DNA from 3 places in the Acinetobacter bereziniae genome. Region 2 is predicted to be linked to each of the others. Evidence: predicted binding sites of a transcription regulator. Region 2 holds the regulator's gene; each other region holds the start of a gene.
The links. Region 2 encodes PhoB, which activates phosphate uptake and scavenging genes when phosphate is short. Its sites were predicted from a motif close to TGTCATNAANCTGTCATAA; they were not measured.

Region 1: I9192_RS04410 (inorganic phosphate transporter) is a predicted target of PhoB. The motif match lies at 1,713-1,731, and genes of this name have one in related genera.
Region 3: I9192_RS12750 (porin) is a predicted target of PhoB. The motif match lies at 3,049-3,067, and genes of this name have one in related genera.

Annotation. Positions count from the first base shown of each region.
Region 1 covers NZ_CP066119.1:961,262-966,025, forward strand. The annotation lists gene I9192_RS22485 (YadA-like family protein) at 1-1,276, shown strand, start outside; gene I9192_RS04410 (inorganic phosphate transporter) at 1,777-3,402, shown strand; gene I9192_RS04415 (capsule assembly Wzi family protein) at 3,598-4,764, shown strand, end outside.
Region 2 covers NZ_CP066119.1:4,532,773-4,537,536, forward strand. The annotation lists gene I9192_RS21280 (SDR family NAD(P)-dependent oxidoreductase) at 1-703, opposite strand, end outside; gene I9192_RS21285 (TetR/AcrR family transcriptional regulator) at 917-1,594, shown strand; gene phoB (phosphate regulon transcriptional regulator PhoB) at 1,869-2,579, shown strand; gene phoR (phosphate regulon sensor histidine kinase PhoR) at 2,605-3,963, shown strand; gene I9192_RS21300 (hypothetical protein) at 3,980-4,411, shown strand.
Region 3 covers NZ_CP066119.1:2,696,642-2,701,405, reverse strand. The annotation lists gene I9192_RS12760 (DUF2004 domain-containing protein) at 1-372, shown strand, start outside; gene I9192_RS12755 (hypothetical protein) at 540-1,730, shown strand; gene I9192_RS12750 (porin) at 1,798-2,922, opposite strand; gene I9192_RS12745 (HIT family protein) at 3,139-3,555, opposite strand; gene I9192_RS12740 (YARHG domain-containing protein) at 3,584-3,850, opposite strand; gene I9192_RS12735 (NAD(P)-dependent oxidoreductase) at 3,932-4,764, opposite strand, start outside.

The DNA of each region.
Region 1 (4,764 bases), 1.1 Mb from region 2:
TGCGGGTGTAGGCTCTGCGAGTAATGGTGTGGTCAGTGTCGGTAAAGTTGGTGGTGAACGTCAAATCATCAATGTTGCAGCAGGGCAACTCAGTGCAACCAGTACAGATGCAGTCAATGGCTCACAACTCTATGCGACCAATCAGGCAATTTCATCATTACAAGGTCAAGTGGGTGGCGCAAAAAGTACTGTAATGGAAGGCAAAAATACCACCATCACTAAAACCACCAATGCAGATGGTTCAACTGATTACCAAGTTGCAACCAAAGATGATGTGAGCTTTGACTCAGTCACCGTAGGTAACATCAAAGCAGATGCGCAAACAAATAAGATCACTGGTTTGGCTGATGGTGAAGTGAGTGCAACGTCCAATGAAGCTGTTAATGGTAGCCAACTCCATGGGACTGCTGAAAGTGTTGCCAATGTTTTGGGTGGCAATGCAAAAGTTAATGCAGATGGTAGTGTCAGCACCAGCAATATCGGCAACACAGGTAAAGACAATGTGCATGATGCCATTGCTTCATTACAAGGGCAGGTAGCAGGTTCTAAGACCAGTGTCTCTGCGGGTAAAAATACTGTGGTGAACAGTAGCACCAATGCAGATGGATCAAATAATTATCAAGTGGCTTTGGCAGATGACATTAACTTGAACTCGGTGACTGCAAATCAAGTTACAGCCAATCAGGTAAAAGCAGACCAAGTGATTGCCAATCAAGTCATGGCAAATCAGGTCAATGTCGGTAAAGTGACTATTGATGGGACCAGTAATAAAGTCAGTGGTTTAGCCAATGGTACGATTAGCAAAGACTCTACAGATGCGATTAATGGTTCACAACTGCACCAAACCAATAGCAATGTTGCACAGTACCTCGGCGGTGGCTCAACATTGAACCAAGATGGCTCAATCAAAGCGCCAACCTATAATGTAGCGGGTGGAAGCTATAATAATGTAGGGGATGCATTGGGTGCAGTCGATACACGTGTTAGCAACCTTGAACAAGCATTCTACAACACCAACAAAAATGTAGATGATTTACGCAACGATACCTATGCAGGGATTGCAGGTGCAATGGCTGTGGGTAATTTACCGCAACCGACTGAAGCGGGTATGAGCATGATGAGTGCAGGGCTTTCAGGTTATCGCGGTGAAACAGCCGTTGCAGTGGGTATTAGTGCGATTAGCGACAGCAACAAGATCATTTGGAAAATGGGGGCGTCTGCAGACAGTCGTAGCAATATCGGCGGTGCTGTATCGGTAGGCTACCAATGGAAATAATCTAAACAGGAAGTTTTGATTTCAGCATTTTTCATGTGACGCTCTTAAAACTTAGTCCCTTCGGGGACTGAGTTTTTTATAGTTATATTTTTCGAGTCTAAGCGAAAGTTGGCTTTAAATTTGCACCTTTGTATTTTGTATAACGCTAAATTGTATTGTCGAAATTTAAGCAAAGCTTATTCAAAAATAGTGTTTGTTTTTTCATCAAATTGTCACAAATATCGCAGATACTGAGTGGAAATATTGGTCACCTGTCATATTTGACGGAAATATTACAAATATTATTTCAGAGTGAAATGTAAAAATTTAATCAAATTAATTTTATTTAATTATTTTAAATCATTGAATAAAATAAATAAAAATATAGATTGAGTCGCAAGTATTGCGAAATACTGAAGTGAAAAAAGTAAAAAATTCACTTCATTGGGGAGCTATTTGTCATATAATTGTCACAATTTAATTGAACAATAAGCGCATTCTAATATTCGCTTACCTTCTGCATGAATTCGAATTTACCTCCCGTCTCAGATTCTGCATCATCGTCTCAAGCTGCTAAATCGACGAATGTGCATGTACCTACACCGAAGTTTTTTATGCCGGTGTTTCTGACGATTATTATTGCAACCTTGATTTATATCGGGGTGCAAGTTAGTGCAGATTTAGCACATGTTCCACCTTTAAGTCTTTATTCAGTCATTCTTTTAGCGACTGCTTTATTCATTGCTTTAGGCTTTGAGTTTGTAAATGGTTTTCACGATACTGCCAATGCTGTGGCTACCGTGATTTATACCAACGCCTTACCTGCACCAGTTGCAGTGATGTGGGCAGGTTTCTGTAATTTTCTTGGGGTCATGGTTGCAAGTGGTGCTGTTGCATACGGGATTATTGCATTACTTCCTGTTGAATTAATCATGAATGTGGGGAGTGGTGCTGGCTTTGCAATGGTTTTTGCAATGCTGATTGCTGCAATTCTCTGGAATCTAGGAACTTGGTTTTTAGGGATTCCTGCATCGAGTTCCCATACTTTGATTGGTTCAATTTTAGGTGTGGGAATCATGAACTACATTTTGCACGCATCCAGTGGTGCAAGCGGTGTAGACATGGATCAGGTCATTAAAGTCGGCAAAGCATTGTTGTTTTCTCCTTTAATTGGTTTTGCTTTTGCAGCAGTGGTCTTCCTGATTGTTAAAAAGCTGTTTAAAAAGCAACTTGAATTGTTCCAACCACCAGAAGGCAATAAACCGCCACCACCTTTGATCCGTGCGATTCTTATTTTTACCTGTACAGGGGTAAGTTTTGCGCATGGTTCAAATGATGGTCAAAAAGGTATGGGACTGATCATGTTGATTTTGATTGGTATTGTGCCTTTGGCTTATTCTTTAAACCGTGGTTTGGATCAACAACATTTGCAGTCATTTTCACAATTGTCTAGTCAAACCGCGACAGCAATTTATGCAGAACACGCTGATATTCCAGATGAGCAAGCACGTGCAACGATCACGAAGTTTATTCAAACCAAAGAGTTAAACCCTGCGGTTGTTCCTGCTCTAGCAAGTTTGACCGATCATTTGGGTGAGCGTGTAGGTCAGTTTGGAAATCTTCAGGATATTCCAGAAGCTGAAGTATCATCTTTACGTAATGATATGTACTTAAGTACAACGGCATTTAAACGTTTAGATAAAGCCGATCAACTTCCAAAAATGGATGAAGCTCAAGCTAAAGTTGTAAAAGATTACCGTAAGAATCTCGATTCATTCTTACAATATATTCCAAACTGGGTAAAAGTTGCTGTTGCCTTGGCTTTAGGTCTAGGTACGATGGTGGGTTGGAAGCGTATTGTGGTGACTGTGGGTGAACGTATCGGTAAGCATCATATGACATATGGTCAGGGCATGTCTGCTGAACTGGTAGCAATGTCAACGATTGCTGCTGCTGATGGTTTTGGTTTGCCTGTATCAACAACCCATGTCCTGAATAGTGCGGTTGCCGGAACGATGGTTGCCAACAAATCTGGCTTAAATTTTGCGACTGTCAAAACCATTCTTTCTGCTTGGATCTTTACTTTACCTGCAACCATTTGTTTATCAGGTGGATTGTTCTGGTTATTGTTAAAAGTATTTAATTAAAAGCAGTCGTATTGATTTTTCTGAAAAAGAATGTTGGCTGTCATGGCATTTAAAATATTTAAAAGTGTACTTCGGTACACTTTTTTTTCGAATGATGTATGCGTTTTTGCAATGCGAATAACACAATTTCACCATTGAAAAAAACTTTTAAAATAACTATGGTGTGGCAGTAAATCACACTTGAGAAAAATGAGCATGTATTTAAGAAAAGCACTGTATGCTGCTGTGTTATTTGGAATGTCTTTACCTGTTTTGGCTCAGGGAATTGTATTAAATAATCAAGATATCCGTACAGATTTAAACTGGTTAAATCAACAAGGTGTGATTCAAATCAGCACTTCAACTTGGCCAATGAGTGGTGATGAAATTCAACGTGCATTATCTCAAGCGAAGATTTCGAACAACACACAACAAAAAGTTATTGATTCAATTCAAAATGCATTAAAAGCTGATAATCAAACAGCAAAACTGGGTTTATTTGCAGAAACAGATCAGAAAAATATTCCGCAAGCTTTTGGCGATCGTGAAAAAGCACAATATGTTGGGTCACTTGAGTTTAATGGTGGTGGTGAAAACTGGGATGCCAAGCTGCGTGTGAATGGCGAAAAAGATCCTCAGATTGACAATCGCCGTGATGTCAATGTTGAAGGCTCATACATTGCTGGAAAATTGTGGAATCAATGGGTGATTGCAGGTCAAATTCCAACTTATTGGGGACCTGGGCATGATGGAAGCCTGATTCGTGGTGATGCCAGCCGTCCAGTCTACGGTTTTACCGCGCAACGCGCTGAACAAAAAGCTTTTGAATCTAAATGGTTGTCTTGGATTGGACCTTGGCAATATCAAGCTTTTGCTGGACAGTTAGAAGATTATAAAGCCGTGCCTGATGCTAAACTTTTAGGTTTCCGTTTGACAGCTCAGCCTTTACCTTATTTAGAATTAGGGGCTTCGCGTATTTTGCAATGGGGCGGTGATGGACGTCCTGAAAGTTGGAGTTCACTTTGGAATGCAATCAAAGGGAATGATAACTTTGAAAACGGTGATGATGATAAATCCAATCAAATCGCGGGCTTTGATGCTCGTTTAAATCTTCAATCCTTATTAAATGTTCCAGTCAGTTTTTATGGGCAATATGTGGGTGAAGATGAAGCAGGATTATTGCCTTCTAAGAAAATGTATTTAGCAGGTGCGGACTACTCTACAAGCTTTAAAAATATGCCTGTTCAGTTTTATGCTGAATGGGCAGATACAACAACAAATGGTGATGTTAAAGCAATTTCTTATAATCATTATATTTATACAGATGGTTATTATCAGCAAGGTTTCCCACTTGGACATGCGATGGGTGGTGATGGAGAAATG
Region 2 (4,764 bases):
CAAGCATTTGTTGAGCAGCATCTTCTGGAGGCATACGTAATAATTTATTAAATGCTTTTGCTGACTTATCAGGATTCATGCCCAAAGAACGTAAACTGTCATTCATACGTGCATCATTGGCAATGTTGGTACGAATACCACCTGGATGTACACATAATGCAGATACACCACAGTTTTCGATATCTAATTCTTGACGTAAAGATTCAGTAAAACCACGTACCGCAAATTTTGATGCATTATATGCAGATTGCGTCGGCTGAGCCGTTAGACCAAATAAGCTTGAAATATTGATAATATGACCATCACCTGTTTTCTTGATATATGGTAGAAACTCTTTGGTTCCGTATACCACACCCCAGAAATTGATATTCATAATCCATTCAAGCTCTTCATAGGTCGCGCCTTCTACCGTCGAACCTAAAGCAACACCAGCATTATTGAAAATCATGTTTACAGAGCCATGATTTTGTACGGTTTCAGCAGCCCATGTACGCATTTCTTCGACATTTGCCACATTCACTTTCTTAGAAGTAACACGAACATTATAAGGCTTAACCAATTCGATCGTTTCTGCTAAACCTTTTTCATTCACATCACTGATTGATAAATGACAGCCTGCTTTTGCCAGTAAAATCGCAAGCTGTTGTCCCATACCAGAGCCAGCACCTGTAATTGCAGCGACTTTGTTTTTAAAATTTTTCATTGTCTATCCTTTATTAAAATCCGCACACAATAATACTGATAATGTGCAGCTCACCTACTCAATATAATTTTGACAATAACTATTGTCAATATTATATTGTGAATGAGCAGTTGTTTTTTTATACAAAAAATCTTAAATAGGTTTCAATGACTTTTATTGCTAAAATAACCACTTCTTTGTGACAATCGAACATGACACGAGTAATTTTTTACAATGACTGAATCTCGCTTAACTGAAAAGAAAACCATAAATAAAACCACAAAAGAACGCCAATTCAAAGGTATGTCCTTGTCTGAAAGAAAGCTCGCCCGTCGCGAAAAATTGATTGAAGCAGGCATCGCGGCATATGGAACACATGGTTTCTTTTCCGTGACTGTTAAAGATATTTGTAATGAAGCAAAACTTACTGAACGCTACTTCTATGAGTCATTTAAAAAGAGTGAGGAGCTGTTTCAAGTTATTTTTTTACAATTGATTGAACAGTTACAACAAACCGTGATGCAAGGCGTGATGCAAGGTGCGCCAGAGCCTAAAAATATGATCAAAGGCGGTTTGACAGCGATTTTTACCATGTTAAAAAATGACCCACGTGTTGCTCGTATTATTTATATCGATGCCATGCTGGTTCAAGAATTACATAATCATGCGACTATTCACGAAACTATGGGACGTTTTGATCGCTTAATTCACTCTTTTGTGACGCTGATGATGCCGCATATTGAACGAAGTGAACAGGAAATTTCATTGGTTGCGACTGGTCTAAATGGTTATGTTACACAAATTGCTGTGCGTTGGGTGATGGGTGGTTTTAAACAGTCCTTAGACGAAATTGTTTCAGCATGTGAAGTGGTCTTTGTGTCATTGATTAATACCTTTGCTCCTCAGCCCTAGACTGATTTGAGTAGTGTGAAGTAAGTATAACAGTGTCATCAAACTGTCATATTTGCATTTTTAGTCACCAATTTGATGTTCTTTTTAAGTTGAAGCTGCAAAGATTATTTAAAAATGTCATCTAATTTTCATCACATCGCCCATTTTTTGTCACATTTTTTTGCAAAAATTCGTCTACATCTTGTTTTTGCAATGATACTGTCATAATTAATCTTTGTAATAAGCCTGTCATAAATAAAAGACGGTACACCGTTCATACATAGGATATTGCGTTGTGAAAGATGACTATATATTAATCGTCGATGACGAGCTTCCGATTCGAGAAATGATCCATACCTCACTGGATATGGCAGGTTTTCAATGCCTGCAAGCTGAAGATGCAAAACAAGCACATCAAATGATCGTAGACCAACGACCATCATTAATCTTACTCGATTGGATGATGCCCGGTGGTGTAAGTGGCGTAGATTTGTGTCGCCGCTTAAAACGAGATGAAAATCTAGCAGAAATTCCAGTGATTATGTTAACTGCACGTGGCGAAGAAGACCATAAAGTTCAAGGTCTTGATGCAGGTGCGGATGACTACATGACCAAACCATTTTCAACACGGGAATTAGTTTCTCGTATCAAAGCTGTACTTCGTCGTGCCAATGCATTGAGTGGTGAAAAAACCATTGATGCGAACGGCTTAGTGCTTGATCCTGTCAGCCAACGAGTAAGTTTTGGTGACAGTATTTTAGATATGGGACCAACAGAATACCGTTTGTTGGCTTTCTTTATGACCCATCCAGAACGTGCTTATACACGTGCCCAATTACTTGACCAAGTTTGGGGTGGAAATGTCTATATTGAAGACCGTACCATCGATGTCCATATCCGTCGCTTACGCAAAGTACTTGAACCTTATGGCGCAGATCGCTATGTCCAAACTGTTCGTGGAACAGGTTATCGCTTCTCTACGCGCGCAGATGTCGCTATAGGTTAAGCACTGTTAAGGTAAATAAATTTCTATGTATGAACCCTATCCCGTCCCAGATCTTGCACGTGAACATAAAAAGTTTCGCTACAGCAGTTTATGGGAGTTTGCAAAACAAGACTTACGCCTGTTGGCTTTTTTACTGGTGATTGGCGGATTTATTGGTTTAGGGATCGGTTATTTTTGGATTTGTATTTCCATCGGTTTTGCCGTTTTTTTTATATTTCAATTGCGCTCTTTGTATTTGGTCAATGAATGGATTTCCAACCGTCCTTATGATTCTCCACCAAATCTCGAAGGTATTTGGGGAGCGCTTCTATTTAATGTCTATCGCGCACAACGCCAAGAACGCGTTGTTCAAGCTGAAATGGTTGGCTTGATTGATCGTGCACAATCCTCCTTAGTGGCTTTGGCTGAAGCTGTCGTTTTAACAGATGAACTCCATCAAATCGAATGGTGGAACCCTGCTGCGGAAAAACTTTTAGGTATTCAACCTTTAGATCGTGGTCGTAATATTTTAACCATTATCCGCCAGCCGAGTTTTATTGAATACTTTAATAATATTGACCAATCACCTGATGGTATAAAAATAAAGTCTTCGGTCTATGAAGAACATTATGTACAAATCAAACTGACTCGCTTTGGCAGTGAAAGTCGCTTGTTGGTCGCTTATGATGTAACCCGTGTGCATAATCTTGAGCAGATGCGTAAAGACTTTGTCGATAACATCTCACATGAGCTTCGTACCCCCTTGACTGTACTCAGTGGGTATATTGAAACTTTTACCGACCAAGAAGACCTAAATCCTCGTTGGAAACGCGCCTTTGAACAGATGCAGTCACAAACGCGACGTATGAATGCTTTGGTGAATGATTTATTGTTACTTTCGCGATTAGAAGGCAATAAACAGGTCGCGAAAAATCAAATTATTGATATGCCCAATTTAATGAATCAGCTTTTTGATGATGCGCAAGCCTATAACGTCGATTATGGACATACTTTAAATCTGGATATTGACAGTCATTGTGACCTGATTGGTTCAGATGCAGAACTCGCCAGTGCTTTCAGTAACTTAATTACCAATGCCATTAAATACACACCTAAAGGCGGTACTGTGACGATTGGTTGGCATGATGACACTGAACATGGTTATTTTACAGTTGAAGACACAGGCATTGGGATTGATCCCAAACATATTCCACGTCTAACTGAACGTTTTTATCGTGTAGACAGTGCGAGAAGCCGACAAACAGGTGGAACAGGTCTAGGTTTAGCGATCGTAAAGCATGTTTTAATGCAACATAATGCTTATCTTGAAATTGATTCTAAAGAAAACCAAGGTTCAGTTTTTAGAGTGGTGTTCCCGAAAGAGCGCCTTGATTTTGCAGGCTGATTTTTGATTAATCCAAATGAAATTATTTTTAGATTGTGAATTTAATGGTTTTGGTGGTGAACTGATTTCATTGGCATTGGTCGATGAACAGCATCAATCTTTTTATGAAGTTTTAGAATGCCCAAACCCTGTACCTTGGGTAAACGATCATGTGATACCACGTTTAAACCAACCACCCATTCAATTCAAAAAATTTCAAAGTCGTTTGCAGATTTTTCTATTTCAATATGATCAGATTGAAATCATTGCAGATTGGCCTGAAGATTTCGCTTTATTTATGCGGAGTTTAGTGCTTTCAGCAGGAAAATGTATACGAACACCACCACTTTCCATGCAACTTTGGATGCAAGATCCGATCGAAACTCATGTACCTTCTCAAAACCCACACAACGCTTTAGCAGATGCACAGGCTTTAAAACTGTCTTATTTAAAAGCACATGGATTTTGATTTATTCTAAAAACTAAAACAAGTTTTATATGAGACCAATCAATATTATCCACTTAACGTGAGTTCGACATAATTTAAATAATGTGAGTTCGATGCAACTACATCTCAACCCATTGAAAAACAATAAGTCTTTCCGGATCCTTGCTGGGTTTCCATCCATTTTTTGGATCAGCCTGCGGCTCGCCATGTTTAGCAGGGGTATATGAACAAGAACGTGCTTAAACAAAAAAAGGGGTGAGAAAAGTGAGGCATCGTCTACGCGAACGATCAAAAATTTTCTCAACATATGAGGCTATGAAAATACCTTCTCTAAACGATACAAGTTCTCAATCATACTATTGATGAATTTAACT
Region 3 (4,764 bases), 1.8 Mb from region 2:
TTAGAAAATTTTGAACGAGTTAAATCATTTATAGAAAATATAGAAAAATTTGACCAAAACAACCACGCTTATATTCAACAAAATTTTGAAGGTGAGCAGGACGGGACTGTCAAAGAATATGTGGATTTTCATCTTGATGAATTGGGTGATGATTTCTTAGCACACATCGGGATTTCCAACTCAATAGACAAGACACAACAGTTTTTAAACAAGTTATATTTAACAAGGATAGGGCTTTATCCCGATGGGAAATATGACACATCGTATTTTGCAGTGTTTGATTACACAGTTAACAGTGAATTATCTGATCAACTGATGGTGGTTAAAACAGATCATCAAGGTCATTTAGATCATTTGAGTTGGGAGAGCTGATATACAGAGTTAAACCTAACATGTTCATAACTTTGCTAATATGAAACAAAGCTAAAGCTTTAAGCTTGATATATTTAGTATTGAGTTTATATACTTATTTGCACAATCATCAGTACTCAAGTTTTAGCTCAAAAATGAATAGTGCAGTTGAAAAATAATGGATGAACATGGATAGAGATACTCCCATTTATATTTCTTTAACAGGTACGGATAGCCATCAAATCAAAATTCCTGCTGGTCAAGGGAGTTTCTCGATTGGGCGAATTGGCATGGACAAGAAAAAGTTTGATGTTCTTGTTGGTGAAAATGCTGTAATCGATTGGGATGTCTTTAATACCTTTTATACGCCACATGGTCAACAAAATGCGCATTTGCATCCTTATGGAGATTGGCCAAGATTTTTTTACTATTGGGGAAATGATACTAGTTTTGTGGAGTGGTCGAAGAAGAGAGTAATTGAAAATTTCTTTTGGCAACCCTCTCGCTCGTTGTGTCTTGATTTGAGTGATGCCCAAATTCGTAATCTTGCAATAAAAAGTAATGATGATCTGATCAAATTGACTTTGGATCATAGTAATAATATTAGTTTATATTCACTTCATCTCTCTGGAAAAATTGAGCTTTTTGAAATTAAGACCAAGCAAGAAATTCATCATATTCGAATAGAACCCAATACTGAGAAAGATCAATCTGTATCCGCGTACCATCTTCCAATTATTACTGACTTGGCAAAAATTAGTTCACTCGATGTAATTGTTAAACCAATTGGTCAGGCTTTTGATTGTGAAAGCTTACTACAGTTTCCTAATTTGAAAAATTTGAACTTAACCGGGAATATAACCAATACAGCATGTTTAAAACAACTTCACCAACTTGAACGTATTGGAATACGTTATGCAGTAAATTTGGAAGGCTTTCCTGCTTTAAATACTTGGGAAAACTTAAGCTCTTTCATTGCATGGAATATTGATGAAAAAACTGGGAAAACATTAAATACCCAATTAAAGCATTTGGCTAAAGAAAAACAATTGGATTATTCTTCGGTGTCTAAACTGAGAAGTCCAATATGGTTTAGCACTGAATATGGAATTCCATTTGAAAGCTGGCAAAGCAAAAATGCAAAAATTGCGATCAAAGCATATAAATCTGCTTTAAAAAAAATCTCCAAAGCACAGAATGAGCAAGATGTGAAAGAATCAATTATTGAACTTATAGAGATGATTAATACATTGCCCAATATTGAAACTGTTGAAAGGGAAGATACAGGAGTTGCTGTACAGCAACTTGTTGAATCTTCAAAATTTGATATAGATCAAAAAATAGTAAATGCGTGGTTTGATGAGTTTCGAGATTTTTAGAAAAGGGAATTGTAAAAAAAAACGGCAAGTAAACTTGCCGTTTTTTGTGTAAACCTTCGATTTGGAATTAGAAGCTATATTCCATACCTAAGCCAACAACAGTTTTCTTTTTCTCAGCTGTAGCAGAAGCAGCCCAATCACGTTTTTGTTGCCCCACTACACCGTAGAAGCGAACTTGCTTGTTGATGTTATAATCTGCGCCTACACCGTAAAGATCTTGTTGACGATCATCACGACCATCTAATTCAGTGGTAGATGAGATATATTGAGCTTTCAATTTAATTGGTGTTGAAGGAATTGCATAAGCAGCAGTGATACCATATGCATTTTCTTTTAAGCCTTTAAATGAAGTTGTTGTTGTGACTGGAGGAGTGCCAGCGGTTTTAGAAACAGCAACAGTATCATCAGTTGGTTTAAATGTTTGCCATAATGCACCTAATACTAATCCATCAAGACCTAAAGGTTTGAAGTCTAAAGAACCTGTAACACGGATTGCATCAGAGTAGATAGAGCTGCCACCAAGTTCAGAGCTATATGCATTGTATTTTGATGCGATACCGAAGTTCCCACCAACAGCAGCTGCTAAACCATAGTCTTTATTTTCATAAGTGAGCGATGTTGAAATACCATCACCAAAGCCATCGCGACTGCCTTTTTGACCTTTTGCATCATTTTTCAATGCAGATGATTCTTCACCTTGCTGGAACATGATGTTAAAGCCTAAACCACCCAATAATTTTTTATCAGTTTCAAAACCAATAACGTTATTGATACGGTCTTCACCCGCCAAAATCGCTGTCATATCGAGTTCAATAAGGTCATTGAAGATATCTTGATTGTTTCCTGCTGTATTTCTTAAGTAAGTATCGAAACGACCCACTTTTAATGTTGCAATACCGTCTGATTTAATCCCCACATAACGGTTACGCATACTTAGGTCAGTACCGTCACCATCTGTATTTACTTGCCATTCTGCTAAGTAGAGAGCAGATAATTTATCTGTTAATTTTTCTTCACCTTTGATACCAATACGAGAGTTGTTAGAGGTTACATTGGTAACGCTTTCATCTACGAATTTATTTTTATCGATTTGATCTAAACTTACGTTGAACTTACCGTACAATGTAGGCGCTGCTTGAGCTGCGCTTATGCTAAGGGTAGTGATGGCTGCAGCGAGTAGCACTTTTTTCATTGAGTTTTCTCCAAAACATGTTCAATGGGTTTGCTGATACTTTTTTTATTCAGTAAGTGTTGGTTAAGCACTACTTACTAACTTGCATGCAGTATCTGTAAACTTTGTTACATATAAGTGAAGAATAAATGACAATTTGATGACGTAAGCGATACATAATAAGAATTTGAAGCAAAAAAATGAGGCAATAAATGCCTCATTTCTAAAGAAAATTTTTTATAAGAGTGCGGACTTAATTTTTTCAGCCAACACTTTAATTTTTTCTTGATCGCCCATTTGTACAGCATGACGACCTAATTCGTGTACAGAGCTTGGAATAAGATGAAAGTGTACGTGCGGCACAGTTTGTCCAGCTGATGCGCCAGAGAGTTGCATTAAAACAATCCCTTTTGCATCTAAAGCTTTTTCAATTGCCTGAGCAACTTTTTGTACAATTTTAATGGTATAGGCAGCAGCTTCTGGTTCTAAGTCCAATAATGTAATGGCTTTGGTTTTTGGAATAACTAAAGTGTGACCATCTGCCTGTGGCATGATATCCATAAATGCAAGTACATGATCATCTTCATAAACTTTTAATGCTGGAAGTTCGCCACGTAAAATTCGAGCAAAAATATTCTGATCATCATAAGCCATATTTACTTCCTTAAATGTATGAATGTAATTATTTACAATTCAATTCTTTCTGACGTTCCTTGATAGAGTCAAGTTTTTGTTGCTCTTTTTCAGTAAATTTAGGCTTACTTGTATAACAATTGTCATTATTATATTTTGCCTTTGCTTCAGGATCTTTGAAACAGAAACCTTTTGATGCATAAATCACATTGTAATCATCCTGCAATTTTTTGCATTCTTGTGCATTATCTGCGAAAGCTTGTGTGCCCACAAAAATGGATAAAGCAGACAGTGTAGCAATAAAATATTTGTTCATGAGTTTGCCTCAAAATTGACATAATCGTGTGTCACTTGATTAGATTATAGGGGCTGGTTGTGATTATTCAATGACGAAAAATTAATCTAATGTAATTTTGCTCCATGATTCATACATTTTTACCGCAGTTGAAAAGTCACTGTCTGGTGTTGCAAGACTGTTTGCTGCTTGGATTAGGCTTTGTGTTAAACCAAGAATTGGTGTAGAGAGTTTCGCCTCGCGAACTAAATCAATGGCAATTCCTGTATCTTTTGCCAATAAAGGTAGCCCAAAGGTCAGTGGAAAACTTCTGTTGAGAATACGTTGCGGAAGGATTGATTCAGTAACACCACTTTTTCCACTTGAAGCATTAATACAATCTAATGCCTCATGCAAATTTACGCCATGCGCTTTGAGTGTGGTAAAACCTTCTGCGGCTGCACATAAATGAACTGCCATCATCATATTATTAACTGCTTTAACCGCAAATCCAGCACCGGAATCGCCAACATGTTTAATTAGTTTTCCCATTGCTTGCATTGCAGGCAAAGCGCGTTGGAATGCATCATTCGATCCGCCCACCATGAAGGTGAGTGTGGCATTTTCAGCACCAATGGTTTGTCCGCTTACAGGTGCATCCAAGAATTCAATATCAAGTTGTTTAAGCTGTAATGCTTGTTGACGTGCTGCATCAGGCACACCGCTGGTGCAATCTACCCAGATCGCACCTGATTTAATTTTTAGTCCCTGAATTAAATCATCAACATCTTGGCTGGTGGGTAAGCATGAAAAAATTATATCAGCCTGAACAGCCTGTTCTAAAGCTACCGCCTGAGTGCCGAACGCAGTTGCATGTTGTTTGGCTTTTTCAAAATTTCGATTCCATACATAAACAGTATCAAAATGTTGAGGCAAATGTGCTGCCATACGATAGC